DNA from 4 places in the Leclercia sp. GHBNCSD genome. Region 1 is predicted to be linked to each of the others. Evidence: predicted binding sites of a transcription regulator. Region 1 holds the regulator's gene; each other region holds the start of a gene.
What was found. Region 1 encodes PurR, which represses purine synthesis genes. Its sites were predicted from a motif close to CANGCAAACGTTTGCNTG; they were not measured.
Positions count from the first base shown of each region.

Region 2: cvpA (colicin V production protein) is a predicted target of PurR. The motif match lies at 2,216-2,233, and genes of this name have one in related genera.
Region 3: purL (phosphoribosylformylglycinamidine synthase) is a predicted target of PurR. The motif match lies at 4,907-4,924, and genes of this name have one in related genera.
Region 4: pyrD (quinone-dependent dihydroorotate dehydrogenase) is a predicted target of PurR. The motif match lies at 6,060-6,077, and genes of this name have one in related genera.

Region 1 is NZ_JBQVYO010000002.1:335,639-342,943, reverse strand. It holds gene mdtK (MdtK family multidrug efflux MATE transporter) at 1-906, opposite strand, end outside; gene ACT3IC_RS21985 (riboflavin synthase subunit alpha) at 1,129-1,773, shown strand; gene cfa (cyclopropane fatty acyl phospholipid synthase) at 1,805-2,953, opposite strand; gene punC (purine nucleoside transporter PunC) at 3,234-4,430, opposite strand; gene punR (DNA-binding transcriptional activator PunR) at 4,546-5,469, shown strand; gene purR (HTH-type transcriptional repressor PurR) at 5,475-6,500, opposite strand; gene cydH (cytochrome bd-I oxidase subunit CydH) at 6,797-6,886, shown strand; gene ACT3IC_RS21955 (MFS transporter) at 7,051-7,305, shown strand, end outside.
Region 2 is NZ_JBQVYO010000001.1:3,362,430-3,369,734, forward strand. It holds gene accD (acetyl-CoA carboxylase, carboxyltransferase subunit beta) at 1-60, shown strand, start outside; gene folC (bifunctional tetrahydrofolate synthase/dihydrofolate synthase) at 129-1,397, shown strand; gene dedD (cell division protein DedD) at 1,387-2,091, shown strand; gene cvpA (colicin V production protein) at 2,289-2,777, shown strand; gene purF (amidophosphoribosyltransferase) at 2,811-4,328, shown strand; gene ACT3IC_RS16140 (UbiX family flavin prenyltransferase) at 4,418-4,987, shown strand; gene argT (lysine/arginine/ornithine ABC transporter substrate-binding protein ArgT) at 5,285-6,067, shown strand; gene hisJ (histidine ABC transporter substrate-binding protein HisJ) at 6,309-7,091, shown strand; gene ACT3IC_RS16155 (histidine ABC transporter permease HisQ) at 7,175-7,305, shown strand, end outside.
Region 3 is NZ_JBQVYO010000001.1:3,155,266-3,162,570, forward strand. It holds gene murQ (N-acetylmuramic acid 6-phosphate etherase) at 1-732, shown strand, start outside; gene ACT3IC_RS15215 (PTS transporter subunit EIIC) at 743-2,095, shown strand; gene yfhb (phosphatidylglycerophosphatase C) at 2,099-2,734, shown strand; gene tadA (tRNA adenosine(34) deaminase TadA) at 2,765-3,304, shown strand; gene mltF (membrane-bound lytic murein transglycosylase MltF) at 3,192-4,742, opposite strand; gene purL (phosphoribosylformylglycinamidine synthase) at 5,011-7,305, shown strand, end outside.
Region 4 is NZ_JBQVYO010000001.1:266,414-273,718, reverse strand. It holds gene pepN (aminopeptidase N) at 1-1,527, shown strand, start outside; gene ssuB (aliphatic sulfonates ABC transporter ATP-binding protein) at 1,684-2,454, opposite strand; gene ssuC (aliphatic sulfonate ABC transporter permease SsuC) at 2,451-3,242, opposite strand; gene ssuD (FMNH2-dependent alkanesulfonate monooxygenase) at 3,252-4,397, opposite strand; gene ACT3IC_RS01460 (sulfonate ABC transporter substrate-binding protein) at 4,394-5,356, opposite strand; gene ssuE (NADPH-dependent FMN reductase) at 5,349-5,924, opposite strand; gene pyrD (quinone-dependent dihydroorotate dehydrogenase) at 6,173-7,183, shown strand.

The DNA.
Region 1 (7,305 bases):
GCGATAACCGACGCGAATGGTTACCGCGGCAGCAAGCGACAGCGGCAGGACGAACATCAGCGAGCTGAAGTTAAGGGCGATCTGGTGCCCGGCCACATCCACAATCCCCAGCGGGGAGACGAGCAGGGCGACCACCGCGAACAGCGTCACTTCGAAGAAGAGCGCCAGCGCGATAGGCAGGCCCAGCTGCACCAGCCGTTTGACCACCTCCATGTCCGGCTGGCTGAAACCCGCTTTGCTACGGATATCACGCATGGAGCGGGCACGCTTCACATAGGAGAGCATGCCGAAGAACATCACCCAGTAGACTACCGCCGTGGCAACGCCGCAGCCGATGCCGCCCAGTTCAGGCATGCCGAAATGACCGTAAATAAAGATGTAGTTCACCGGGATATTGACCAGCAGGCCGATAAAGCCCAGCACCATGCCCGGTTTGGTCTTCGCCAGACCTTCGCACTGATTACGCATCACCTGGAAGAATAAATAACCCGGCGTCCCCCAGAGAAGGGCGCGTAAATAGCCGACGGCTTTATCCGCCAGGGCCGGGTCAATATTGCGCATGGCGTGAATAATATAGCCCGCGTTCCACAGCACCAGCATGATCAACACCGAGACCAGACCGGCCAGCCAGAAGCCCTGACGGATCTGATGGGCGATACGATCCCGCCGCCCGGAGCCGTTAAGCTGAGCAATCACTGGCGTCAAGGCCAGCAGGAGGCCGTGGCCGAAGAGAATAGCCGGTAGCCAGATAGAGGTCCCGATGGCTACCGCGGCCATATCGGTGGCGCTGTAGCCACCCGCCATAACTGTATCGACGAACCCCATTGAGGTCTGGGCGATTTGCGCGAGTATCACCGGGATTGCCAGAGCTAATAACTGACGCGCTTCAATCATGTACTTCTGCACGTGAACACCTTTGGTATTGTTGTTATTTGAATGCAAAAAAAGCCGCTGCGAAAAACAGCAAGAAGAAGATGCGGGGAAGTCCAGCTATTGTAGCGGGGATAAGCTAATTATCTAGTGAAAAAATCGCCAGAAAAGGGGGGTACTGGCAACCTCTATTTTCAACTGTTATTGTGGTGGGATTAAACGGTGTTAACACCGAAGGAACAAACAGGAGTCGTAAGCATGTTTACTGGTATTGTGCAGGGCACCGCGAAACTGGTGGCCATTGATGAAAAACCCAATTTCCGTACCCACGTCGTCGCCCTGCCGGACGAGATGCTCGATGGGCTGGAGACTGGGGCATCGGTTGCACACAACGGTTGTTGCCTGACGGTGACCGAAATTAACGGTAATCTCATCAGCTTCGATTTAATGAAAGAGACGCTGCGCATTACCAATTTGGGTGACCTGGTTGAGGGCGATATTGTTAACGTGGAGCGCGCCGCGAAATTCAGCGACGAAATTGGCGGGCATTTAATGTCAGGCCATATTATGACTACCGCGGAAATTGCCAAAATCCTCACCTCAGAAAATAACCGTCAAATCTGGTTCAAGGTGCAGGATCCTTCATTGATGAAGTACATCCTCTATAAAGGCTTTATTGGCGTGGATGGCATTAGTCTGACCGTTGGTGAAGTGACACCTACCCGATTCAGTGTCCACCTGATCCCGGAGACGCTGCAGCGCACGACTCTCGGCAGCAAAAAGCTGGGGCACAGAGTGAATATCGAAATCGACCCGCAAACCCAGGCGGTGGTCGATACCGTGGAGCGCGTACTGGCGGCGAAAGAGGCCGCCGCTATCCAGCAGACGCTCAACGACGCATGATAAAAAAGACCCCGGCAAGCCGGGGTCTTTTTTAGCGGGGCACCCGCAGGCCGTGCTCCACGCCGCGGCTGAATACCACCTGCCACAGCTGAATATCACGGGCGCGAAACGCACCGGCGCAGGCGTTCAGATAGTAGCTGAACATCCGTTTAAATCGTTCAGAATAGTTGTCGGCGATCTCCGGCCAGCTGGCAAGGAAGCGCGCATGCCAGGCCATCAGGGTAGTATCGTAATCAGCGCCAAAATTATGCCAGTCCTCCATTACAAAATGGGCTTCGCTGGCATTCGCAATCTGGCGAACTGAGGGCAAACAGCCATTCGGAAAGATGTACTTGTCTATCCAGGGATCAACGTTATGGTCGGTTTTTCGTGAGCCAATGGTATGCAGCAGGAACAGGCCATCCGGCTTCAGGTTACGATCCACCACGTTGAAATAGGTGTTGTAGTTTTTTGGCCCCACATGCTCGAACATCCCTACCGAGACAATGCGATCGAACTGATCGTGCAGATCGCGGTAGTCCTGTAACAGGATGGTGACATCCAGCCCGGCGCAGCGCGCCTGCGCCATGCGTTGCTGCTCCGCTGATATGGTCACACCGACCACGCTGACGCCATAGTGCTGCGCCATAAACTCCGCCAGCCCGCCCCAGCCGCAACCGATATCCAGTACCCGCATACCGGGCTGCAGTTGCAGTTTTTCGCAGATGAGGCGCAGTTTATCCTGCTGGGCCTGCTCAAGGGTGGTGGCCTCTTTCCAGTAACCGCAGGAGTACTGCATAGCCGGGTCGAGCATACGGCTGAACAGGTCATTGCCAAGATCGTAGTGCTCTTTGCCGACAATCCAGGCGCGCTTTTTACTTTGCAGGTTGAACAGGCGGGCAGTAGCGATGCGCAGGGTATCCTTCAGGTGGCTGGGCAGCTGTGTTTCCAGACCCGCTCGCAGAACCTTATGGAAAAAGATGTCCAGCCGTTCGCACTCCCACCAGCCGTCCATATAGCTCTCGCCGAGACCCAGTGAGCCCTGCTTCAGGACGCGTTTAAAAAAATCGGGGTGTTTAACTTGTAGATCGGAGGATGCCGGGCCGTTGATGGTGATACCCGCGCGGCTCAGCAATTCATTGACTATCCGGAACCAGTCATCATTCCGGATGCTGACTTCTTCTATACACGATGAACTCATAGCTTCTCCATCACCTGATGTGATCAGAACCCATAAACAGCGTAGACGCTCTTCATGGAGAGTGAGAAATTTCACGGTGCAACCCGTGAGGCTAATATCCGACGTAGAACAGAGGAAGGGAGAGGACCCTTGCCGAAAGGCCATCCATGGTAAAACGGGAGCAATCCGGCTCCCGTTAACACTTAATGATTTTAGTATTTATCAGAAAGCTTTAGCCAGTATAGGACTGATATCCTGGTGATTCAACAGCATATTGTTAGTACGCTAATTATTTATCCTGTCAGGCGTGGGAAGATTCTGCGTGCGGGCTCTCATCCTGCTGGCCCACAGGGAGATACTGCATCCGATAGCCAAGCGCGGCCAGCACGACGGTCGCCACCATCACGCTGGTGGTGGTCAGCAACGGGGTGGCAATCAGCCAGGAGACCAGCAGGCTCGCGAGGAAACAGAGTCCCAGCTGCAGGGTGTTCTGCAGTGCCGCCGCGCTGCCGGTTGCCTGCGGGAAGGGACGCAGCGCCTGCGCTACCACGATAGGGTAGATGGCGCCGTTCGCCACTGCCATCAGGCAGAAGGGGGCCAGCAACGCCGCCAGGCTGACGCCCGGAATAAACCCGATCGCCCAGGTACCGATCACGCTGACGGCAAACAGGCCCAGCAGCCACGGCAGCATCTGGTGACCCGGCCATTTTTGCAGGGCGGCGCGGCAGCCGTAACCCCCAATCAGGAAGGCGATAGTCTGCGGCACATAGCTCAGTCCGATCGCCGCCGGGCTGTAGCCCATATCGCTGAGGATAAACGGCGAGCCGGTCAGCCAGGCGAAGAAGCTGGCGGAACAGGCGGCGTAGATCAGCACGTTGCCGCGGTAGATCCGGGAGCGAAGCAGGGTAAAGAAGGTCACGCGGGAGGTTGGCTGCGCCTCTTTTACCGTCACTGGCTTCAGGAAAAAGGCCGGGATCATCAGCACCAGGGTAATGGCAAACAGCACCGCAAAAATGGCCTGCCAGCTGAAATGGGCGAGGATCCAGCTGCCGAGCAGCGGTGCCAGCGCTGGCGACAAGCCAACCAGCGGCATGATGGTGGCGAAAATGCGGTTGGTTCGCGATGCCGGGTAGTAATCGGTCACCAGCGCCTGCCAGGTCACCGCCGCGGCGCAGACCCCCACCGCCTGGATAAAGCGTAGCACCAGCAGCCAGGTGGCGTCGCGTACCCACAGCATACCGAGGCAGCCGAATGCAAAGATGGCTAAGCCGGCCAGCAGTACCGGCTTGCGTCCGAAGCGGTCAGACATCGGTCCCCAGAGCAGCTGCGCGAAGGCAAAACCGGCCAGGAAGAGGCTCAGGCTGGCGCTGATGGCGGCAGCCGGGGTTTGCAGATCCGCCTGCATGATGGCGAACGCAGGCAGGTACATATCGGTGGCGAGGAAGCCCAGCACGCTCAGGCCGCCGAGCCAGACTAAAAATCCTTTCCCGGGTTGCATGGTTTTATTGTCCTTATGGATGCAGGTTTAGGTAGCCGCTGAGTGTAGGCAGTGCAATCCCGCTTGTGAAACGCTAATATTTGGCGGTTGCATTCAAATTTTTTGCAGGCAGAAAATGTGGTCAGAATATTCCCTTGAAGTGGTGGATGCCGTGGCGCGTAACGGCAGTTTCAGCGGCGCGGCACAGGAGCTACATCGTGTCCCGTCAGCCATCAGCTATACGGTGCGTCAGCTTGAGGAGTGGCTGGCGGTGCCGCTATTTGAACGGCGACACCGTGATGTGGAGCTGACGCCTGCCGGGCTGTGGTTTCTGAAGGAGGGGCGTTCTGTTATCAAAAAAATGCAGATCACCCGCGAACAGTGTCAGCAGATTGCCAACGGCTGGCGCGGGCATATCTCCATTGCGGTGGATAACATCGTTCGTCCCGAGCGCACCCGCCAGATGATCGTCGACTTTTATCGCCACTTCGCTGACGTTGAGCTGCGTGTCTCCCAGGAGGTCTTTAACGGTGTCTGGGATGCGCTGGCGGATGGCAGGGTGGAGATGGCGATCGGCGCGACCCAGGCGATACCGGTGGGGGGGCGCTACGCGTTTCGCGATATGGGGATGCTGAGCTGGGTCTGCGTGGTGGCGAGCCACCATCCGCTGGCCGCGCTTCCCGGCCCGCTCAGCGATGATACCCTGCGCAACTGGCCGTCGCTGGTGCGGGAAGATACCTCCCGCTCGCTGCCGAAACGGATCACCTGGCTGCTGGATAACCAGCGGCGGATCGTCACCCCGGACTGGGAATCCTCTGCGACCTGCCTGTCGGCCGGGCTGTGCGTGGGGATGGTGCCGGTCCATTTTGCCCGGCCCTGGATAGACAGTGGCAAATGGGTGGAGCTGACGCTGGAAAACCCCTTCCCGGATGCGGCCTGCTGCCTCACCTGGCAACAAAACGACATGTCACCGGCGCTGGCGTGGCTGCTGGATTATCTGGGGGACAGTGAAACGATGAACAGGGAGTGGTTGCGGGAGCCAGAGGTACTGGCTCCCTGAGCGGATCAACGGCGGTAGTCGCGGAACGGGCCATCGGCGACGGAGCGGCGTTCGATCAAACGCGGATGCACTTCAATGGACTGCGACTCTTCACGTTTATTGACGATACGGTCGAGCAGCATGTTGAAGGCGGTCTCGCCCAGCGAATCTTTTGGCTGGTGGATGGTGGTCAGCGCCGGGGTGAAGAAACGGGCGTTGCGCACGTTATCATACCCGATCAGCGAAACGTCCTGCGGAACGCGCAGGCCCATCTCGTCAGCGGCACACAGGGCACCCATCGCCATAACATCGCCGCCGCAGAAAATAGCGGTCGGACGCGGCGTCTGGGAGAGGATCTGCTGCATGGCGCGATAGCCGGACTCCGGCTCAAAGTCGCCCTGGACGATCCAGTTTTCCGGCACCGTGATTAAGGCTTCTTCCATCGCTTTCATAAAACCGGCCAGACGACCGGCACCGGTGTTGCGCTCCAGCGCGCCCGGGATGACGCCGATATCGCGATGCCCGCGTTCGATCAGATAACGTCCTGCCATGTAGCCACCTTCAAAGGCGTTATCAATGACCGAGTCGGTGAAGTCCGCTTTCGCTTCGCCCCAGTCCATCACCACCATCGGGATATTGCGATACTCTTCCAGCATCTTCAGCAGCGGCTCCGGGTATTCCGAGCACATTACCAGCAGGCCGTCGACGCGCTTTTGCGCCATCATTGACAGATAGGCCCGCTGCTTCTCCAGGCTGTTCCAGGCGTTGCCGAGGATCAGGGTGTAACCTTTCTGGAAGCAGTTTTTCTCTACCGCTTCAATAATTTCTGCGAAGTAGGGGGCTTCGCTGCTGGTCGCCAGCAGGCCGATCGATTTGGTGTGGTTCACCTTCAGACTACGGGCGACGGCGCTCGGAGAATAGTGCAGCTCTTTGATCGCTGCCCAGACGTTGTTACGCGTCTCTTCCGCCACAAAGCGGGTTTTGTTAATAACATGTGATACGGTTGTAGTGGAAACGTTTGCGCGTTTCGCTACGTCTTTAATTGTTGCCATCAGATGTCACTCCAGACCATATCTTAAGCTCCTGAAAAACCAATAGGTAAACGTTTGCCTTCACTCGCCCTAATTGCGCAATTTGAATTGCGGTACGCCGGGAAAACGACACAGGACGTCAGGAGGGGGTCAATGGCCGGTACGCTAATAAATTTAGCGTGGAATTTTGGCTGATCTTGACCAAAAGGGGAAGAGTAAAAATCGATATCAATCTAAATCCAGCAAGATTTTTACCCTGAACTGTGCAAAAATGAGCAAGCTCACTCTTCGTAGGGTGATTAAAAGGAGAAAAATTGATGAGTACCGATCTTAAGTTTTCGCTGATTACCACCGTTATTGTTCTGGGTCTGATCGTTGCCAGCGGTCTTACGGCTGCGCTGCACTGATATTTGCGAGGGAGCTAACGCTCCCTCGTCTCCCTTCTGCTATTGTTACGCGTCCGGCAAAAATCTTTTGCCAAATTGTTAACTTCTCATTTTTTGTGATTGATGTCATGCTTTCGCCTTCATTGTTCTGTGTCGCCTGACGACACGGTATCCGGAGTTGAAGTATGAAAATCAATTTTCCGCTGCTGGCCCTGGCCATTGGCGCATTTGGCATCGGCACCACCGAGTTTTCTCCAATGGGACTGCTACCGGTTATCGCCCGGGGTGTGGATGTCTCTATTCCCGCTGCGGGCATGTTAATCAGCGCCTACGCTATCGGCGTAATGGTAGGGGCACCGCTGATGACCTTGCTGCTTTCCCATCGCGGCCGTCGTAATGCGCTGATCTTCCTGATGGCGATCTTTACCGTCGGTAACGTG
Region 2 (7,305 bases), on a different contig from region 1:
CCGAGCCCGGATGAGCCGCGCGAAGGCGTGGTGGTACCGGATCAGGAACCCGAGGCCTGATAACTGAAAAGGGCAGGGCCAGTGGCGCTGCCCTTTTGCTTTCTAACCGTAACTGAAAAGCGCGCAACATGGAAAATATTACTCTTCCCCAAGCCACGTCGCCTCTGGCCGCGTGGCTTTCTTATCTGGAAAACCTGCACAGTAAAGCCATCGACATGGGACTTGAGCGCGTCAGCCTGGTCGCGGCGCGCCTTGATGTTCTGAAACCGGCTCCCTTTGTCTTCACCGTGGCGGGTACCAACGGCAAAGGCACCACCTGCCGCACCCTGGAAGCGATGCTGATGGCGGCAGGCTACAAAGTAGGGGTCTACAGCTCACCTCATCTGGTGCGCTATACCGAGCGCGTGCGGGTACAGAATGCGGAGCTGGCTGAATCCGCGCACACCGCCTCGTTTGCGGAGATCGAAGCCGCGCGCGGCGATATTTCGCTGACCTATTTTGAATATGGCACCCTGTCGGCGCTGTGGCTCTTTAAGCAGGCGCAGCTGGACGTGGTGATCCTCGAGGTCGGGTTAGGCGGACGTCTGGATGCCACTAATATTGTCGACCCGGATGTGGCGGTAATCACCAGCATCGCGCTGGATCATACCGACTGGCTGGGGCCCGATCGCGAGAGCATTGGCCGTGAAAAAGCCGGTATTTTCCGCCCGGGCAAACCGGCTATCGTCGGCGAACCCGATATGCCGCACACTATTGCTGACGTGGCGCAGGAGAAAGGGGCGCTGTTGCAGCGCCGTGACGTCGACTGGCGCTACAGCGTGACGGAAAGCGGCTGGCGCTTTGAAGACGCGGCGGGCGCGCTGGATAACCTGCCGCTGCCCCAGGTACCGCAGCCGAATGCTGCGACGGCGCTGGCCGCACTGCGCGCCAGTGGTCTGGCGGTAGAGGAGCAGGCGATGCGCGACGGCATTCAGCATGCGATTCTGCCGGGGCGTTTCCAGATAGTCAGCGAATCACCGCGTCTGATTCTGGATGTGGCGCATAACCCCCATGCCGCGGCGTATCTCGCAGGGCGTCTCAAATCATTGCCAAAAACCGGGCGCGTGCTGGCGGTTATCGGTATGCTTCATGATAAAGATATTGGCGGCACGCTGGCCTGCATGGAGAGTGTGGTCGATAGCTGGTATTGTGCCCCTCTGGAAGGCCCACGCGGGGCGACTGCCGAACAGTTAATGGCGCATCTCGGCGCAGGGCAGCGCTTTGATAGCGTGGCGCAGGCCTGGCGGGCGGCGATGGCCGATGCCAGACCAGAAGATACCGTGCTGGTGTGTGGTTCGTTCCACACGGTGGCACATGTCATGGACGTAATGGATGCGGGGAGAACCGGTGGCAAGTAAGTTTCAGAACCGTTTAGCAGGCACCATTGTGCTGGTGGCGCTGGGGGTGATTATTCTCCCCGGGCTGCTTGATGGACAGAAAAAACATTATCAGGATGAGTTTGCGGCGATCCCGCTGGTGCCGAAACCGGGCGATCGGGATGAGCCGGACATGCTCCCGGCAACACAGGCTCTGCCTGCACAGCCACCAGAAGGGGCGGCTGAAGAGGTGCGCGCGGGCGATGCCGCGGCGCCATCGTTAGATCCGGCGCGTCTGGCAGCCGGAAACAACAACGAGCTGGATCCCGTTCCGGCGCCGGTTGAGCAGTACGCGCCAAAACCGGTGCAAAAACCGAAACCGGTTGAGAAGCCGCAGCCGAAACCGCAGCGCGATAACACCAGCCAGCAGCTGGCGGCGGCGACAGAAACCCCACCGGCCAAACCGGCGGCAGAAGAGAAACCGGCCCCGACCGGTAAAGCCTACGTTGTGCAGCTCGGTGCCCTGAAAAACGCCGATAAGGTCAACGAGGTGGTGGCCAAACTCCGTGGTGCGGGGTATCGCGTTTACACTTCACCTACCACACCGGTACAGGGTAAAATCACCCGTATTCTCGTAGGGCCGGATGCGTCGAGAGACAAGCTGAAGGGATCGCTTGGAGAGCTGAATAAACTCTCTGGTTTGAGCGGCGTGGTGATGAATTACAGCGTGAACTGAGGGTTTCTCTCGTTTACGGGATAAGGCAAAAACAGGCGCAGCAGATTGCCTGAGAAGGTAACCCGCCTGGGGCGCTGAATATTTTTTCAGCGCTTTTTTTATTTACGCGCGGGAAGGAAATCCCTACGCAAACGTTTTCTTTTTCTGTTAGAATTCGCCCCGAACTGGATGACAGGGCGTTTGATCGTGGGACACATATGGTCTGGATTGATTACGCCATCATTGCGGTGATAGGTTTTTCCTGTCTGGTTAGCCTGATCCGTGGCTTTGTTCGTGAAGCGTTATCGCTGGTAACCTGGGGCTGTGCCTTCTTTGTTGCCAGTCATTACTACACTTACCTGTCTGTCTGGTTCACGGGCTTTGAAGATGAACTGGTTCGAAATGGGATTGCCATCGCGGTGCTGTTTATCGCGACGCTGATTGTCGGCGCCATTGTTAACTACGTGATTGGCCAGCTGGTCGAGAAAACCGGGTTGTCAGGAACGGACAGGGTGCTGGGGATCTGTTTCGGGGCGTTGCGAGGCGCGCTGATTGTTGCCGCGATACTATTCTTCCTTGATACCTTTACCGGGTTCTCAAAAAGTGAAGACTGGCAGAAATCGCAGCTTATCCCGCAGTTCAGCTTCATCATCAGATGGTTCTTTGACTATCTGCAAAGCTCGTCGAGTTTTTTGCCCAGGGCATAAACCCTGAGATGTGGCTTAACGAGGAAATGACGAATGTGCGGTATTGTCGGTATCGCCGGTTTCATGCCGGTAAACCAGTCTATTTATGACGCATTATCGGTGCTTCAGCACCGTGGGCAGGATGCTGCGGGTATCATCACCATTGATGCACACAACTGCTTCCGTTTACGTAAGGCCAACGGCCTGGTAAACGATGTGTTCGAAGCCCGCCATATGCAGCGTCTTCAAGGCAACATGGGTATTGGTCACGTTCGTTACCCGACTGCTGGCAGTTCCAGCGCCTCTGAAGCTCAGCCGTTCTACGTTAACTCGCCGTATGGCATCACGCTTGCCCACAACGGCAACCTGACCAATGCTCACGAGCTGCGTAAGAAGCTGTTTGAAGAGAAGCGTCGTCACATTAACACCACTTCTGACTCTGAAATCCTGCTCAACGTCTTTGCCAGCGAGCTGGATAACTTCCGCCACTATCCGCTGGAAGCTGACAACATTTTTGCCGCGGTAGCCGCCACTAACCGCCTGATCCGTGGCGCTTATGCCTGCGTCGCGATGATTATCGGCCACGGTATGGTCGCCTTCCGCGATCCTAACGGCATCCGCCCGCTGGTGCTGGGCAAGCGCGATATTGGCGATGGCCGCACCGAGTATATGGTCGCCTCCGAAAGCGTGGCGCTGGATACCCTGGGCTTTGAGTTCCTGCGTGACGTCGCACCTGGCGAAGCGGTCTACATCACCGAGAAAGGCCAGCTGTTTACCCGTCAGTGCGCAGAGAATCCGGTCAGCAATCCGTGCCTGTTCGAGTACGTCTACTTCGCTCGCCCGGACTCTTTCATCGACAAAATCTCCGTCTACAGCGCCCGCGTCAATATGGGAACCAAGCTCGGCGAGAAGATTGCACGCGAGTGGGAAGACCTGGATATCGACGTGGTGATCCCTATCCCGGAAACCTCCTGCGATATCGCCCTGGAGATGGCGCGTATTCTGGGTAAACCTTACCGCCAGGGATTCGTGAAGAACCGCTACGTTGGCCGCACCTTTATCATGCCGGGCCAGCAGCTGCGCCGTAAATCGGTGCGCCGCAAGCTGAATGCCAACCGCGCCGAGTTCCGCGATAAGAACGTGCTGCTGGTGGATGACTCCATCGTGCGCGGCACCACCTCTGAGCAGATTATCGAGATGGCCCGTGAAGCGGGTGCGAAGAAGGTCTATCTGGCCTCTGCGGCACCGGAAATTCGCTTCCCGAACGTGTATGGCATCGATATGCCTACCGCCAACGAGCTGATTGCCCACGGTCGTGAAGTGGATGAGATCCGCCAGATCATCGGTGCCGACGGCCTGATTTTCCAGGATCTGAACGATCTGATCGACGCGGTGCGCGCCGAGAACCCGGATATTCAGCAGTTCGAGTGCTCGGTGTTTAACGGTATCTACGTCACCAAAGATGTGGATCAGGGCTACCTGGACTACCTCGATTCACTGCGCAACGACGACGCGAAAGCCGTCCAGCTGGCGAACGATCTCGAAAGTTTAGAGATGCATAACGAAGGTTAAGCACTATCGCAGGCGAGGGCATCTGCCCTCGCTTGCAACTCCCGCCAAAATCCTGCACAGTCAGCCCTGTAACAGAAAGGGCGAACATCATGAAACGATTAATTGTAGGGATCTCAGGGGCCAGCGGCGCGATTTACGGTGTCCGTTTGTTGCAGGTATTGCGCGACGTCGCCGAGGTTGAAACGCATCTGGTGATGAGCCAGGCTGCGCGTCAGACCCTCTCTCTCGAAACCGATTACTCCCTGCGTGACGTTCAGGCGCTGGCCGATGTGGTGCATGACGCGCGCGATATCGCCGCCAGCATCTCCTCCGGGTCGTTTAAAACGGCGGGCATGGTGATCCTGCCCTGTTCCATCAAAACTCTCTCTGGCATCGTCAACAGTTATACCGATACGCTGGTGACCCGTGCGGCCGATGTGATATTAAAAGAGCGTCGCCCGCTGGTATTGTGCGTGCGCGAAACCCCGCTGCATCTGGGCCATCTACGCCTGATGACCCAGGCCGCTGAACTGGGGGCGGTGATCATGCCGCCGGTGCCGGCGTTTTATCACCGTCCGCAAAGCCTGGATGATGTGATTAATCAGACCGTAAACCGGGTGCTCGATCAGTTCGACATTGACCTGCCGGACGATCTCTTTACCCGCTGGCAGGGCGCCTGACGGTAAGGCTGTTCTGCCAGAGTGCATTTCACCGCAACGTGCCCTGTTTCAGGGCAATTCTGCAACAGCGATCATATCCTCAACATTTAATTCCTTTTTTCCTTTCCAGGCACTGCGGTTCGTTTGGCAGACCTGCTATCTTTCACCATTAAGGTAATCCTGCAACCTTTCATTAACATATTTAACGCCGTAATTTTGCGTTATCTGCAATATGGCATAAGACCTGCAAGAGATTGCCTGCAACAACACACAACACAATCTATTACATAAGAAAATCACGACACTTGAGGGTAATGTATGAAGAAGACGGTTCTGGCTCTGTCTTTGCTGGTGGGATTAAGCGCTGCGGCAAGCAGCTTTGCGGCGCTCCCACAGAACGTACGTATCGGTACAGACGCAACCTATGCCCCGTTCTCATCGAAAGATGCGAAGGGGGATTTCGTTGGGTTTGATATCGACCTGGGAAATGAGATGTGCAAACGCATGTCCGTGAAATGTACCTGGGTGGGCAGCGACTTCGACGCGCTGATCCCGTCTCTGAAAGCCAAGAAGATTGACGCGATCATCTCCTCGCTCTCGATTACCGAAAAGCGTCAGCAGGAGATCGCCTTCTCTGAGAAACTTTACGCGGCGGATTCACGTCTGATTGCGGCGAAAGGCTCCCCAATCCAGCCAACCATTGACTCGCTGAAAGGCAAGCATGTAGGCGTTCTGCAGGGCTCAACGCAGGAAGGCTATGCGAACGCCAACTGGCGTGAGAAGGGCGTGGATGTAGTGGCGTACCAGAACCAGGATCTGATCTATTCCGATCTGGCGGCAGGGCGTCTGGATGCGGCTTTCCAGGATGAAGTCGCCGCGAGCGAAGGCTTCCTGAAACAACCGGCGGGCAAAGAGTTTGCCTTTGCTGGCCCGTCAGTCAAAGACAAAAAATATTTCGGCGACGGCACCGGGATCGGCCTGCGTAAAGACGATGCCGAGCTGAAGGCGGCCTTTGACAAAGCTTTCACTGAACTGCGTAAAGACGGTACCTACGACAAACTGGCGAAGAAATACTTCGACTTCAATGTTTACGGCGGCTAACCGGAACTGACGGGTGCGCACCATAATGGCTCCCCGTTATGGTGCGACAATGGCCTTTGCGAACCAGGATGGTGCAAATCGTGCGCTGTGTTGGTTATAAAGTGAATAGTTAAGCACTCGCAATGCACTTTTTCGCGCTTGCCGGGCATAATCTTTTGCCTTGCCGCGGCGATTAGTGGCACATTAAAGGCGCCCCGTCGGCGTTAAAATCCCGTAAGAAGACAGTCTGTTGAGGATAGATATGAAAAAACTGGTTTTGTCACTTTCTCTGGCTCTGGCCTTTTCCAGCGCTACCGCGGCATTTGCAGCAATTCCGCAAAAAGTTCGTATTGGTACTGACCCGACTTATGCCCCCTTCGAATCGAAGAATGCGCAGGGTGAACTGGTAGGTTTTGATATCGATTTGGCTAAAGAGCTGTGCAAACGTATCAAAACAGAGTGTACCTTCGTTGAAAACCCACTGGATGCGCTGATCCCTTCGCTGAAAGCGAAAAAAATTGATGCCATTATGTCTTCCCTCTCTATCACCGAAAAACGCCAGCAGGAGATTGCCTTTACCGACAAGCTTTATGCAGCGGACTCGCGTCTGGTGGTAGCGAAATCTTCCGATATTCAGCCAACCCTTGAATCCCTGAAAGGTAAACGTGTGGGCGTGCTGCAGGGCACCACTCAGGAGACCTTCGGCAACGAGCACTGGGCACCGAAAGGAATTGAAATCGTCTCTTACCAGGGCCAGGAGAATATCTACGCTGACCTGACTGCGGGCCGTATTGACGCCGCCTTCCAGGATGAAGTGGCAGCCAGCGAAGGCTTCCTGAAACAGCCGGTTGGTAAAGATTACAAGTTTGGCGGTCCGTCCATCAAGGATGAGAAACTCTTCGGCGTGGGCACCGGTATGGGTCTGCGTAAAGAGGATAACGAACTGCGTGAAGCGCTGAACAAAGCCTTTGCTGAAATGCGCGCCGACGGCACTTACGAAAAACTGGCGAAGAAATACTTCGACTTTGATGTCTACGGTGGTTAATCCCTCCACTTAATAACGTGCGGCCCCTTCCGTCCAGGGAGGGGAAAAGACACGGCTACACCACTCACGACAGGGCAGGCGGTATGCTGTACGGATTTTCTGGCGTAATTTTACAAGGCGCATTGGTCACCCTTGAACTGGCTCTCAGTTCAGTGGTGCTGGCCGTGTTGATAGGCCTTGCAGGCGCGGGCGCGAAGCTCTCTGCGAATCGGGC
Region 3 (7,305 bases), on a different contig from region 1:
GCGGCAGATGCGCTGAAAGCGGGGGGACGCATTATCTATATGGGGGCGGGCACCAGCGGGCGTCTGGGGGTGCTGGATGCTTCAGAGTGCCCACCCACCTTCGGCGTACCACATGGCCTGGTGATCGGCCTCATCGCCGGTGGGCCGGGAGCGCTGCTGAAAGCGGTGGAAGGGGCAGAGGACAGCAAGCAGCTCGGTGAAGACGATCTCAAAGCGCTTAACCTGACCGCGCAGGATCTGGTGGTCGGGCTGGCGGCCTCCGGGCGCACGCCGTACGTCATTGGCGGGCTGGAGTATGCGAACCAGACCGGCTGCACTACCGTGGCCATCTCCTGCAATCCCGGTTCCCCCATCGCCCAGGTGGCGACGATCGCTATCTCGCCGGTGGTAGGCCCGGAAGCGCTGACCGGCTCCACCCGCCTGAAATCCGGCACGGCGCAAAAGCTGGTGCTGAATATGATCTCCACCGGGGCAATGGTCAAGTTCGGTAAGGTCTACCAGAACCTGATGGTGGACATGAAAGCGACCAACGTGAAGCTCATTGACCGGGCGTGTCGCATGGTGGTCGAAGCCACAGGGAGCTCCCGCGAAGAGGCGGAAGAGGTGCTGAAACAGACCGGGTACGACGTCAAACCGGCCATTCTGATGATTTTAAGCGGGCTGGATGCCGCTGCGGCGCGCGCCAGGCTTGACGCGCATCAGGGATTCTTACGTGCGGCATTAGAAAACTAAAGAGGCGTACATGGAAAAAACAGTAGCGCTCGCCAGCGGTATTCTTGCGGGGATCGGCGGAGAAAAAAATATACGGCGTCTGGAAAACTGTATGACGCGAGTGAGGGTGGAAGTGCAGGATGACGACAAGCTCGATCCGGCCACCCTGAAAAAACTGCCTGGCATCAGCGGATACGTAAAGCAGGGGGAGCAGCACCAGCTCATCGTCGGGCCGGGTAAAGCCGCGCAGGTAGTGGATGCCATGCGCTCCCTGATGGGCGGGGCGGTGATTGATGATGCCGAGCGCACCAAAGCGCAGGCAAAAGCGAAATATAAAGCCCCGATGAGCGATGCGCTACGCATGCTGGCGAATGTCTTTATTCCGCTCATTCCGGCCTTTATTGCCTCGGGGCTCATCACCGGCATTATCAATATCCTCAAACGCCCGGACATTGTCGGGGATTTCGCGACCCAATACCCAAACCTGCTCGGGATCCTCGGCATTTTCGGCAGCGCGGTCTTTGCCATCATGAACATTCTGGTGGGGGTTAATACCGCCAAAGTGTTTGGCGGCTCGCAGGCGTTAGGCGGGGTGATGGCCGGTATTCTCTCCAGCCCGCAGCTGGCGCAGATCACCCTGTTCGGCGAAGCGCTGCAGCCGGGGCGCGGCGGAGTGATCGCCGTGCTGCTGGTGGTGGTGCTGATGTGCTGGCTCGAGAAAAAGCTGCGTAATGTCCTGCCAGGCTCCCTGGAGCTGATCCTCAACCCGCTGCTGACCACGCTTATCACCGGCAGTATCGCCATCATTGCCCTGCAGCCGCTGGGAGGCTGGATCTCGGAGTCCATTGCCCACGGTGCCTCCTGGGCTATCGATCGCGGTGGGTTCCTGGTGGGGGCGGTGCTGTCGGGTACCTTCCTGCCGCTGGTGCTGACCGGTTTACATCAGGGGCTGGTGCCGATCCACGTTGAGCTGGTGCAGGCGCACGGTTACAACGCCCTGCTGCCTATTCTGGCGATGGCCGGGGTCGGACAGATCGGCGCGGCCATCGCGGTGCTGATGAAAACCCGCAACGCACGCCTGAAAAAGGTAATTAAAGGGGCGCTGCCGGTCGGGCTGCTGGGCATCGGCGAGCCGCTGATTTTTGGCGTCACCCTCCCGCTCGGCAAGCCGTTTATCGGGGCCTGTCTGGGCGGCGCGGTCGGTGGGGCGCTGATCGGTTACTGGAAAGTGGCGACCGTCATCACCTTTGGTATTTCCGGATTACCGCTGGCATTAACCATCGTGACCGGAAAAGTCATGCTCTATCTGTTAGGCTATCTGGTAGCGGTGATCGCCGGGTTCCTGTTTACCTGGCTGTTAGGGTTTAACGATCCAGAGGAGTAAGGTTTGGCAAATAACGAGCGTCGTGTTGTCTTTTTTGACCTGGACGGAACGCTGCATCAGCAGGATATGTTCGGCACCTTTATGCGCTATTTACTGCGCCGACAGCCCCTGAATGCCCTGCTCGTATTGCCCTTGCTGCCAATCATTGGCGGCGTGTTGCTGGTGAAGGGGCGCGCCGCTCGCTGGCCGATGAGCCTGTTGCTGTGGGGGTGTACCTTCGGCCACAGCGAAGCCCGGCTTAAACAGTTGGAGAAAGAGTTTGTCACCTGGTTTCGCAAACATGTCACCGCCTTTCCGGTAGTGCAGGATCGGCTGACAAACTACCTGGACGCCAACGATGCCGACATCTGGCTCATCACCGGCTCGCCGCAGTCGCTGGTGGAACAGGTCTACTTTGATACCCCCTGGCTGCCGCGCGTTAACCTGATCGCCACCCAGATTGGCCGCGCCTATGGCGGCTGGGTGCTGACCATGCGCTGTCTCGGGCATGAGAAGGTGGCACAGCTGGAGAAGAAAATCGGCACCCCACTGCGGCTCTACAGCGGCTACAGCGACAGCAAACAGGATAACCCGCTGCTCTACTTCTGCCAGCACCGCTGGCGCGTTACGCCGCTGGGCGAACTTCAGCAACTGGAATGATTTTGTGATTATGCATAGCGGGTGTGTATAATGCGCCCGCTTTTCAGACTGGAGTATGCTGCGTTGTCCGACCCTGAACTTAATCATGAATACTGGATGCGCCATGCGCTCCAGCTTGCCCAACGTGCCTGGGATGAAGGCGAAGTCCCGGTCGGTGCCGTGCTGGTACACAATAATCAGGTGATCGGCGAGGGCTGGAATCGCCCGATTGGTCGCCATGACCCCACCGCCCATGCCGAAATTATGGCCCTGCGCCAGGGCGGACTGGTGCTGCAAAACTACCGCCTGCTGGACACCACCCTGTATGTCACTCTCGAACCTTGCGTCATGTGCTCCGGCGCCATGATCCACAGCCGGATCGGTACGGTGGTGTATGGGGCGCGGGATGAAAAAACCGGTGCGGCAGGTTCGCTGCTGGACGTGCTCAGCCATCCCGGCATGAACCATCAGGTCAAGGTTATTGGAGAGGTGTTGGCACCAGCGTGTTCGGCGATGCTAAGTGACTTCTTTCGAATGCGGCGTCAGCAGAAAAAGCAGCAAAAGGCAGAATGGAAGTTATCGGGTGAGTAAGCTCCTCCGGTGCCACCACCGGATAGGCCTGGGCCAGCTGCTGGGCTGCCTGCGCCTCTTTCTCTTTCTCCATCAGATACCCCACCAGGCTTATCTGATATTTGCGGATGTTTTCCACGTAGGCGTACGCCTCGTGGCCGCGCGCGTAGCCATAGGTCAACTTGCTGTAATAAGGCTTCTGGCTCAGCAGCGGCAGACGCTGTTTTACGTCTGACCAGCTGTCGGGGTTGCCTTTGGTTTTCGCGGTCAGGGCGCGGGCGTCGATCATGTGGGCATAGCCCATGTTATAGGCCGCCAGCGCAAACCAGATCCGCTCCTCTTCCGGGACGCTCTCCGGCACTCTGTCCATCATCGCCTGCAGGTAGCGCGCGCCGCCGCTGATGCTCTGCTCAGCATCGGTACGGTCGGTTAGTCCCAGGCTTTGGGCGGTATTTTTGGTCAGCATCATCAGGCCGCGTACCCCGGTTGGCGAGGTGGCCAGTGCGTCCCAGTGAGACTCCTGATAAGAGATGGCGGCCAGCAGTCGCCAGTCAATCTCCTGGGCATACTTCACAAACAGGGGCTTCAGCGTCGGCAGGACATTATCCACCGCCCGCAGGAAGCTGCGGGTATCGACATAGTCGAAGCCCTCCCCGTGACCGAGGTACTTCTCCTCCAGACGCGCCAGCGTGCCGTCTTCATTCATCCTGTTAAAGAAATCGAGCATGGCGGCGGAAAGCGTCTGGTCGGCGTCGAGAGGGCTGAACCAGGTGACAGGCTGCTCGTCAGTGACGTCCAGCGCCACGGCCAGCTCCGGGTGAACGCGCTGGAACAGGCTGATGGCAACCGAGTCGGCGATGGTGTAGGGCAGTTTCCCGTCTGTCACCTGCTCCAGCAGCGCCGTGGTGCCGAGCTTCTTATCAACCTTCCAGCTAAGTTCAGGGTACTTTTTTTCTTTCAGCGCCCGAAGGTCGTCAATGACAACATGGCCCGGGGCAACGGTGAGCTGCTCGGCGGTGAGCCCGGCAAGCGTGCGTGGTCGCAGGCTGCCCACGCGATAGACCAGCTGCTGCGAGACAGAGTAGTAGGTTGGGCCTGGCTGATAGTTTTTGCTGCGCTCGCTGTTATAGACCAGGCCAGCAGCCAGCATGTCAGCCTTATCATTGTCCAGGTCGTCAAACAGCTGGCTGATGTTCTGGCGTACCGTAATTCTGAGCTTTACGCCCAGATAGTCAGCAAAATGCTGCGCCAGCTCGTAATCCAGCCCAATGACTTTATCGTTGATCGCACTGTAGGTGAGGGGAGAGGCCACGGTACTGACGCGCAGCTCCCCCCGCGCCTGAATGGCGGCGATGCGATTTTCGGCTTTACCGAACCAAGGGATTGAAGGCCACAGGGCCGCTGCCAACAGCAGGGTCACGATGCCGATGAACAGATAATTAATCTTTAATTTTTTCAATAAGTTGATTCTATGCGCTGTGTATTATTCTGTTGTTTATTGGCCATAGTAAAAACAAGTATTACCAAAGATTTCGCGGCATTTTGCGTAAAGTTGCGCCACTTGGCAACTTATTAGCGGGAAAGGCAACACCAATGGTTAAATGACGACGACGATTTTATTACGACGCAAACGGTTTCGTCGGCGCGCAGGATCCACTATAATGGCGCCCGTTTTCCCCCCTTGCGCACACTGTAAGCGCCTCCGGCGCTTCGAAGACGAGAGACTTATGATGGAAATTCTGCGTGGTTCGCCTGCACTGTCTGCCTTCCGTATCAATAAACTGCTGGCACGTTTTCAGGCGGCCGACCTTCCGGTAAGCAATATTTACGCTGAGTATGTCCATTTTGCTGACCTGAATGCTCCCTTAACGTCAGAGGATTTAGTCCGGCTTGAGCGCCTGTTGAAGTACGGCCCAAGCCTGAGCAGCCATACCCCGAACGGTAAACTTCTGCTGGTTACGCCTCGTCCGGGTACCATCTCCCCCTGGTCTTCTAAAGCAACCGACATCGCCCATAACTGTGGTCTGAGCCAGATTAATCGTCTGGAGCGGGGCGTGGCCTATTACGTTGAAGCCGCAAGCCTGACTGATGAACAGTGGTCAGCCGTGTCAACAGAACTGCACGACCGCATGATGGAGAGCGTGTTCGCCTCTCTCGACGATGCGCAGCAGCTTTTCTCTCACCATCAGCCTGCGCCCGTGCAGAGCGTGGACCTGCTGGGTGAGGGCCGTCAGGCGCTGATTGACGCCAACCTGCGTTTAGGCCTGGCGCTGGCAGAAGATGAGATTGACTACCTGCAGGACGCGTTCATTAAGCTGAACCGCAACCCGAACGACATCGAACTCTATATGTTCGCGCAGGCCAACTCAGAGCACTGCCGCCACAAGATTTTCAACGCCGACTGGATTATCGACGGCGAGCAACAGCCAAAGTCGCTGTTCAAAATGATCAAAAACACCTTCGAGCAAACCCCTGATCATGTGCTGTCTGCCTACAAAGACAACGCCGCAGTTATGGAAGGTTCCGAGGTGGGCCGCTTCTTCGCCGATCGCGAAGCGGGGCGCTATGACTTCCATCAGGAGCCGGCGCATATCCTGATGAAGGTGGAAACCCATAACCACCCGACGGCTATTTCGCCGTGGCCAGGTGCCGCCACCGGCTCCGGCGGTGAAATCCGTGACGAAGGCGCAACCGGTCGTGGGGCAAAACCAAAAGCGGGTCTGGTCGGCTTCTCCGTCTCCAACCTGCGCATCCCGGGCTTTGAACAGCCGTGGGAAGAAGATTTTGGCAAACCAGAGCGTATTGTTACCGCGCTGGATATCATGACCGACGGACCGCTGGGCGGCGCGGCGTTTAACAACGAATTTGGTCGTCCGGCACTGAACGGTTACTTCCGTACCTACGAAGAAAAAGTGGACAGCCACAACGGCGAAGAGCTGCGCGGCTACCATAAGCCGATCATGCTGGCGGGCGGGATCGGCAACATTCGCGCCGATCACGTGCAGAAGGGCGAGATCGTCGTGGGTGCCAAGCTGATCGTGCTGGGCGGCCCGGCGATGAATATCGGTCTGGGTGGCGGGGCCGCCTCCTCAATGGCGTCCGGCCAGTCTGATGCGGATCTCGACTTCGCCTCCGTACAGCGTGACAACCCGGAGATGGAGCGCCGTTGCCAGGAGGTGATCGACCGCTGCTGGCAGCTGGGCGATGCCAACCCGATCCTCTTTATTCATGACGTGGGTGCGGGCGGTCTCTCCAACGCCATGCCGGAGCTGGTGAGCGACGGCAACCGCGGGGGCCGCTTCAACCTGCGCGATATCCTGAGTGATGAACCCGGCATGAGCCCGCTGGAGATCTGGTGTAACGAATCTCAGGAGCGCTACGTGCTGGCCGTTGCCCCGGATCAGCTGCCGCTGTTTGACGAGCTCTGCCGTCGCGAGCGCGCCCCGTATGCAGTGATCGGTGAGGCCACCGAAGAGATGCACCTCTCCTTAAGCGATACCCATTTCGACAACCAGCCGATCGATCTGCCGCTGGACGTGCTGCTGGGTAAAACGCCGAAGATGACTCGCGACGTTGAATCCCGCAAAGCGAGCGGTAAAGCGCTCGACCTGCAGGGTGTGACGATTGCCGAGGCGGTAAACCGCGTTCTGCATCTGCCGGCAGTGGCGGAGAAAACCTTCCTTGTCACCATCGGTGACCGTACCGTGACCGGCATGGTCGCCCGCGATCAGATGGTGGGCCCGTGGCAGGTCCCGGTGGCGAACTGCGCGGTCACTACCGCCAGCCTCGATAGCTACTATGGCGAAGCGATGGCGCTGGGCGAACGCTCCCCGGTGGCGCTGCTGGACTTTGCCGCTTCTGCCCGCCTGGCGGTAGGTGAAGCGCTGACTAACATCGCAGCCACCCAGATTGGCGACATCAAACGTATCAAGCTCTCCGCCAACTGGATGGCCGCAGCCGGTCACCCGGGTGAAGACGCCGGGCTGTACGAAGCGGTGAAAGCGGTGGGTGAAGAGCTCTGT
Region 4 (7,305 bases), on a different contig from region 1:
CCGATCCGCCCGGATAAAGTGATTGAGATGAACAACTTCTACACCCTGACGGTGTATGAAAAGGGTTCTGAAATTATTCGTATGATCCACACCCTGCTGGGCGAAGAGAATTTCCAGAAAGGGATGCAGCTCTATTTCGAACGCCATGACGGCAGCGCCGCCACCTGCGACGATTTCGTTCAGGCGATGGAAGATGCCTCTAACATCGATCTCTCTCACTTCCGCCGCTGGTACAGCCAGGCCGGTACGCCGATCGTGACCGTTAAAGACGACTACAACCCGGAAACCGAGCAGTACACCCTGACCATCAGCCAGCGCACGCCGCCAACGGCTGAACAGGAAGAGAAGCATCCGCTGCATATTCCGTTCGCCATTGAGCTGTACGATAACGAAGGCAAGGTGATCCCGCTGCAAAAAGGCGGCCATCCGGTGCATAACGTGTTGAACGTGACCCAGGCCGAGCAGACCTTCATCTTTGATAACGTCTATTTCCAGCCGGTACCTGCGCTGCTGTGTGAATTCTCTGCGCCAGTTAAGCTGGAGTACAAGTGGAGCGATCAGCAGCTGACCTTCCTGATGCGTCATGCACGTAATGACTTCTCCCGCTGGGATGCGGCGCAGAGCCTGCTGGGGACCTATATCAAGCTGAACGTCAATCGTCATCAGCAGGGGCAGCCGCTGTCGGTACCGGCGCATGTTGCCGACGCCTTCCGCGCCATTCTGTTAGATGAGAGGATCGATCCGGCGCTGGCGGCTGAAATCCTTACCCTGCCGTCGGTGAACGAAATCGCCGAGCTGTTTGAGATTATCGATCCGATCGCTATCGCGACGGTGCGTGAGGCCCTGACCCGTACCCTGGCAACCGAGCTGGCGGATGAGTTCCTGGCGGTCTACAACCACCACAAACTGGACGCCTATCGGGTTGAGCATGCCGATATTGGCAAACGCTCACTGCGTAACACCTGCCTGCGCTACCTGGCATTTGGGGAGACGGCGCTCGCCGACGAACTGGTCAGCAAGCAGTATCACACGGCCGACAACATGACCGATGCGCTGGCTGCGCTGGCTGCCAGCGTTGCCGCAGAGCTGCCGTGCCGTGATGCCCTGATGCAGGAATATGACGACAAATGGCATCAGGATGGTCTGGTAATGGACAAGTGGTTCATCCTGCAGTCCACCAGCCCGGCGGCGGATGTGGTGAACAAGGTGCGCAGCCTGCTCAATCACCGCTCGTTCACTCTGAGCAACCCGAACCGCGTCCGTTCCCTGATTGGCGCCTTTGCCAGCAGCAACCCGGCCGCCTTCCATGCGGAAGATGGCAGCGGCTACCAGTTTATGGTGGAGATGCTGACCGAGCTCAACAGCCGTAACCCGCAGGTAGCGTCGCGTCTGATTGAGCCGCTGATCCGTCTGAAACGCTACGATGAGAAGCGTCAGGCGAAGATGCGTGCCGCGCTGGAGCAGCTAAAAGGGCTGGAGAACCTCTCCGGCGATCTCTACGAGAAGATCAGCAAGGCGCTGGCCTGACAGAAAGCCGGGTCCGGCCTGGGTTCTGTTTTGTAGGCCGGGTAAGGCGAAGCCGCCACCCGGCAGTGCTGTGCGGCCTGATGCCCGGTGGCGCTACGCTTACCGGGCCTATGGTTACCCTCCCTCTCCCTGTGGGAGAGGGTCAGGGTGAGGGCATCAGGCATTAGCCGTAATCAACTGCCGCTCCGTTACCCCACGCTTCATCACCCGATCGAGGACCTCCGCTTCCAGCTCCGCCAGCCGTGCCGAACCCACCCGGCGAGGGCGAGGAAGGTCAATCGTCAGATCCAGCCCAATCTTGCCCTCCTCAATGAGCAGTACCCGGTCCGCCATGGCCACGGCTTCGCTCACATCGTGGGTCACCAACAGCACCGTAAAGCCGTGCTCCTGCCATAACGAGACGATAAGATCCTGCATCTCAATCCGCGTCAGGGCGTCCAGCGCCCCCAGCGGCTCATCCAGCAGCAACAGCCCCGGGCGATGGATCAGCGCTCTGGCCAGCGCCACGCGCTGTTTCTGTCCCCCTGACAGGGCGGCAGGCCACTCCCCGGCGCGATTGTCCAGCCCGACGGCGGCCAGCGCCTGTAATGCCTGCGCTTTCCAGTCGCCTTTCAGCCCCAACCCCACGTTATCGATTACCGGTTTCCACGGCAGCAGTCGGGCATCCTGGAACATCATCCGGGTATCGTCCTGGATCTCCGCCAGCGGGGTGTTCCCGGCCAGCAGTTCGCCGCTGTTTGGCGCTTCCAGCCCGGCCAACAGGCGCAGCAGGGTGCTTTTGCCACCGCCGCTGCGGCCCACCACCGCCACGAATTGCCCGGCGGGAATATGCAGCTCCAGTTCGTTCAGAATGGTGTTTTCGCCGTAGCGTTTGGTCACGCCATTGAGCAACAGCGGCGTACCCTGGTTTAAGCGAGCTGTATTCATGCGTGTGCCTCCTTTATCGCGTAGGCCGGATTCCAGCGCAGCCAGCGGCGTTCCAGCCACTGGGCGCTGACATCCGCCAGTTTGCCGAGCAGGGCGTAGAGAACAATGGCCACCACGACCACATCGGTCTGCAGGAATTCGCGGGCGTTCATCGCCAGGTAGCCGATACCCGAGTTGGCGGAGATGGTTTCCGCCACAATTAACGTCAGCCACATCAGGCCGAGGGCGAAGCGCACGCCGACCATAATGGAGGGGAGGGCGCCCGGCAGGATAACGTGGATAAACAGGGCGAAGCCGGACAAACCGTAGCTGCGCGCCATCTCCACCAGCCCGCGATCGATATTACGGATGCCGTGCCAGGTGTTGATATAGACCGGGAAGAGCGTGCCGAGGGCGACGAGAAAAATCTTCGCCGTCTCATCGATACCAAACCAGAGGATCACCAGCGGGATCAGCGCCAGATGTGGCACGTTGCGCAGCATCTGAATCGAGGTGTCCAGCAGACGCTCGCCCCAGCGGGAGAGACCGCTGATCAGCCCCAGCGTCAGGCCAATCGTCCCGCCGATGGAAAAACCAATCACCGCGCGCCAGGCGCTGATCGCCAGATGCTGCCACAGCTCGCCGCTGGCGCTCAGCGACCAGAAGGCCTCCACAACCCCCTCCGGCGACGGCAGGATGCGGCTGGAGAGCCAGCCCACGGAGGAGGCCAACTGCCAGATAAGCACAATGCCTGCGGGAAGCAGCCAGGGTGCAATGCGCAGCAGCCATTTTCGGGAAGAATGAGCCATGCGTTCTCCTTAGCTCTGGGCGACTTTACGCGGAATAAATTCGTTGGCGACCGCTTCGCCCTGCTGCAACAGCTGCTGCGGCTGCGGGATCTCCGGAATGGCGACATCCAGATGCGGGAACAGCAGTTCGCCCACCTTGTACGCCTCCTCCAGATGCGGATAACCGGAGAGAATAAAGCTGTCGATACCGAGGTCAGCGTACTCATTAATGCGCGCTGCCACGGTCGGGCCATCCCCCACCAGGGCGGTACCTGCGCCGCCGCGCACCAGGCCGACGCCCGCCCACAGGTTCGGGCTGATCTCCAGATTCTCTCTTTTACCGTTGTGCAGGGAGGCCATTCGGTGTTGCCCCACGGAATCGGTGCGGGCAAACGCGGCCTGCGCTTTGGCAATGGTGTCATCGTCCAGATGCGAAATCAGGCGGTCGGCGGCCTGCCACGCCTCTTTAGTGGTTTCGCGCACAATCACATGCAGACGAATACCGAAGCGGACTTTACGACCCCGCGCCGCGGCTTTGGCGCGCACCTGTTCGATTTTCTCTTTTACCAGCGCCGGCGGCTCGCCCCAGGTAAGGTAGAGATCCACCTGCTCGGCGGCCAGATCCTGGGCAACGTCCGATGAACCGCCAAAATAGAGCGGTGGACGCGGCTGCTGGATCGGCGGGAAGTAGAGTTTCGCGTCACGCACATGGATATGCTTGCCCTCGAAGGTGACGTTCTCCCCCTCCAGCAGACGACGCCAGACGTGAGTGAATTCAGAGGAGGCTTCGTACCGCGCGGTGTGATCCAAAAAGACGCCATCTCCCGCCAGCTCCTGCGGATCGCTGCCGGTCACCAGGTTAAACAGGGCGCGGCCATTCGACAGACGGTCGAGGGTCGCGGCCTGGCGTGCGGCCACCGTCGGGGAGGTCACGCTGGGACGCAGGGCCACCAGAAACTTCAGGCGTTGGGTCACCGGGATCATCGACGCCGCCACCAGCCACGCATCCTCGCAGGAACGACCTGTCGGGATCAGCACCCCGGTAAAACCAATCCGATCGGCCGCCTGGGCGATCTGCTGGAGATAAGCATGATCCACCGGACGAGCACCCTCGTCGGTGCCAAGGTAATGACCGTCGCCATGGGTAGGTAAAAACCAGAACAGATTCAGACTCATGATTTATCTCCTTTCGATGCAGTGGGCTGCCAGATGCGGTCGCGAATAACGATTTTTTTCGGTACCAGATGGTTGTCGTAAAACAGGTCGGCGGTTTGCTGCTGTAACACGGCGATTTTCGCATCCACCGGTTTGATGACGGTTGGCGGGCGATGGTCAAGGTAGGTAGCAATGACCGGCTCCGGCAGACCCATCGATTTTGCCAGCAGGGCGATACTGGCCTGGCGCTGGCTCTGGGTGAGGGCGTCCGCTTCGCTAAAGGTATCCAGCACGCCCTGAATAAAGGCACCGTTCTTCTCGGCATAGGGGCGTGCGGCAAGGTAGAAAGAGCCGGTCTGTTTCAGGGTTTCGCCATCTTTCAGTACTCTCACCTCCCCCTGCAGCAGCACCGCAGAGTAGTAAGGGTCCCAGATAGCCCAGGCATCGACACTCTTTTGCTGGAAGGCGGCGCGGGCATCCGACGGGGAGAGATAGACCGGCTGAATATCCTTAAAGGTCAGGCCCGCCTGCTGGAGCGCGCGCAATAAAAGGTTGTGGGAGCTGGAGCCTTTCTGGAAAGCCACTTTGTGGCCTTTCAGATCCGCCACGCTCTTAATCGGGCTATTTTCAGGCACCAGGATCACTTCGGCTTTCGGTTTTGGCGGCTCAACGCCGACGTAAAGCAGATCCGCGCCGGCGGCCTGGGCGAAAATTGGCGGGATATCGCCCGTGCTGCCGAGATCGATACTGCCTACGTTCAGCGCCTCCAGCATCTGCGGGCCGGCCGGGAACTCGACCCAGGAGAATTTGGTGTCCGGGTAGCGTTTTTCCAGCAGCTGATGGCTTTTCGCCAGCACCATACTGACGCTGCCTTTCTGATAGCCAATACGCAGATTGTCGGGCGCGGGCTCTGCGCCATGCGCCAGGGCGGAGAGAGCCACCAGACCTGCCAGACTCAGGCGTGCGAGAGATTTAAACATGGGCGACTCCTTTCTGAAGACCGAAGGCTGGAACCTGCACGTCGCGGCGATGCAGCGCCTGCCAGAAGGTCTCCAGCGCGCTGTCGAGGCGGGTTTGCAGGTTTGGGGTAAAGTGCGGCTTGTGCTGGTAATCGATGACCTGAGAATCATCGGCAAAGACGCCGTGCAGGATCTCCTGGGCTTTCAGGGCGTTGAGCACCGGTTTCAGGGCGTAATCCACCGCCAGCAGGTGGGCCACAGTGCCGCCCGTCGCCAGCGGCAGGACGACTTTGCCCTCTAACGCGCGCTCCGGCAGCAGATCCAGCAGGGTTTTCAGGGCACCGGAGAACGAGGCTTTATAGATCGGCGTGGCGACGATCAGCCCATCGGCCTCTTTTAACTGTTCATTCAGCGCCTTCAGCGCAGGGCTGTCGAAGCGGGCATAGAGCAGATCTTCCGGGGCAAAATTTTGTAGATTCCAGTGGAACACCTCCACATCCAGAGAGGTAAGCTGCTCCCGGGCGTACTCCAGCAGTGCGCTGGAGCGGGAAGGGAATCGCGGACTGCCGGCCAACGTAATGACGCGCATAGATGCTCCTTATAACCAATTATTCGCTTTTATCTAACATTGATAACATTTGTTGGCAGTGTGGCACCGCTGGCTTATTCCGCTAAATGATTTATCCGCAAGATAAATGCCGAAAATTGAATAAAGGAGGAGTGAAAAGTAAACGATTGCGCGGCACGGGGGTTTTTTTGCCTCAGGTCAATTCCCTTTCCCGCTGCGATCGCAGATAATACGCCCCCGGTTTGCACACCGGGAATCCAGGAGAGTTCATGTACTACCCCTTCGTTCGTAAAGCCCTTTTCCAGCTCGATCCTGAGCGCGCTCATGAATTAACATTCCAGCAGTTACGCCGTATTACGGGAACCCCGCTCGAAGCGCTGGTGCGCCAGAAAGTGATGGATAAGCCGGTCACCTGTATGGGGTTAACCTTTAAAAACCCATTGGGTCTGGCGGCAGGGCTGGATAAAAATGGCGAGTGCATTGATGCACTGGGTGCGATGGGCTTCGGCTCCATCGAAATTGGTACCGTCACACCGCGTCCGCAACCGGGTAACGACAAGCCACGCCTGTTCCGCCTGGTAGAAGCCGAGGGGCTGATTAACCGCATGGGGTTTAATAATCTCGGTGTCGATCATCTCGTTGAAAATGTGAAAAAGGCCCATTTCGACGGTGTATTAGGCATTAATATCGGCAAAAATAAAGACACGCCGGTTGAGCAGGGCAAAGATGACTACCTGATCTGCATGGAGAAAGTCTACGCTTATGCCGGATATATTGCGGTGAATATCTCCTCGCCTAACACGCCAGGTCTGCGTACCCTGCAATACGGCGAAGCGCTGGACGACTTATTAACCGCCATCAAAAATAAGCAAAATGAACTCCAGGCGACGCACCATAAATATGTGCCGGTCGCCGTTAAAATTGCGCCGGATCTGAGTGAAGAAGAGCTGATTCAGGTGGCCGACAGTTTAGTTCGTCATAATATTGATGGTGTTATCGCTACCAATACCACGCTCGACCGCACTTTAGTTCAGGGGATGAAGCACTGCGATGAAATGGGTGGCTTGAGCGGACGCCCGGTGCAGTTAAAAAGCACCGAAATAATTCGTCGTCTGTCGCAGGAATTAAATGGCCGCTTACCGATTATTGGGGTTGGCGGGATTGATTCAGTCATCGCCGCCCGTGAAAAAATGGCTGCTGGCGCTTCGCTTGTTCAGATATATTCCGGCTTTATTTTTAAAGGTCCGCCGCTGATTAAAGAAATCGTTAATCACCTCTAACCTTTTAGCATGACTGACAACCAGGGCTTTATTTCCAGCTCTGGTTGTTTTATATTCCCGGACTGTTGCTTTATTAGACATAGTAGTCTTTGATTACTGAGGTTAAAAAAACGAAGCGGCAA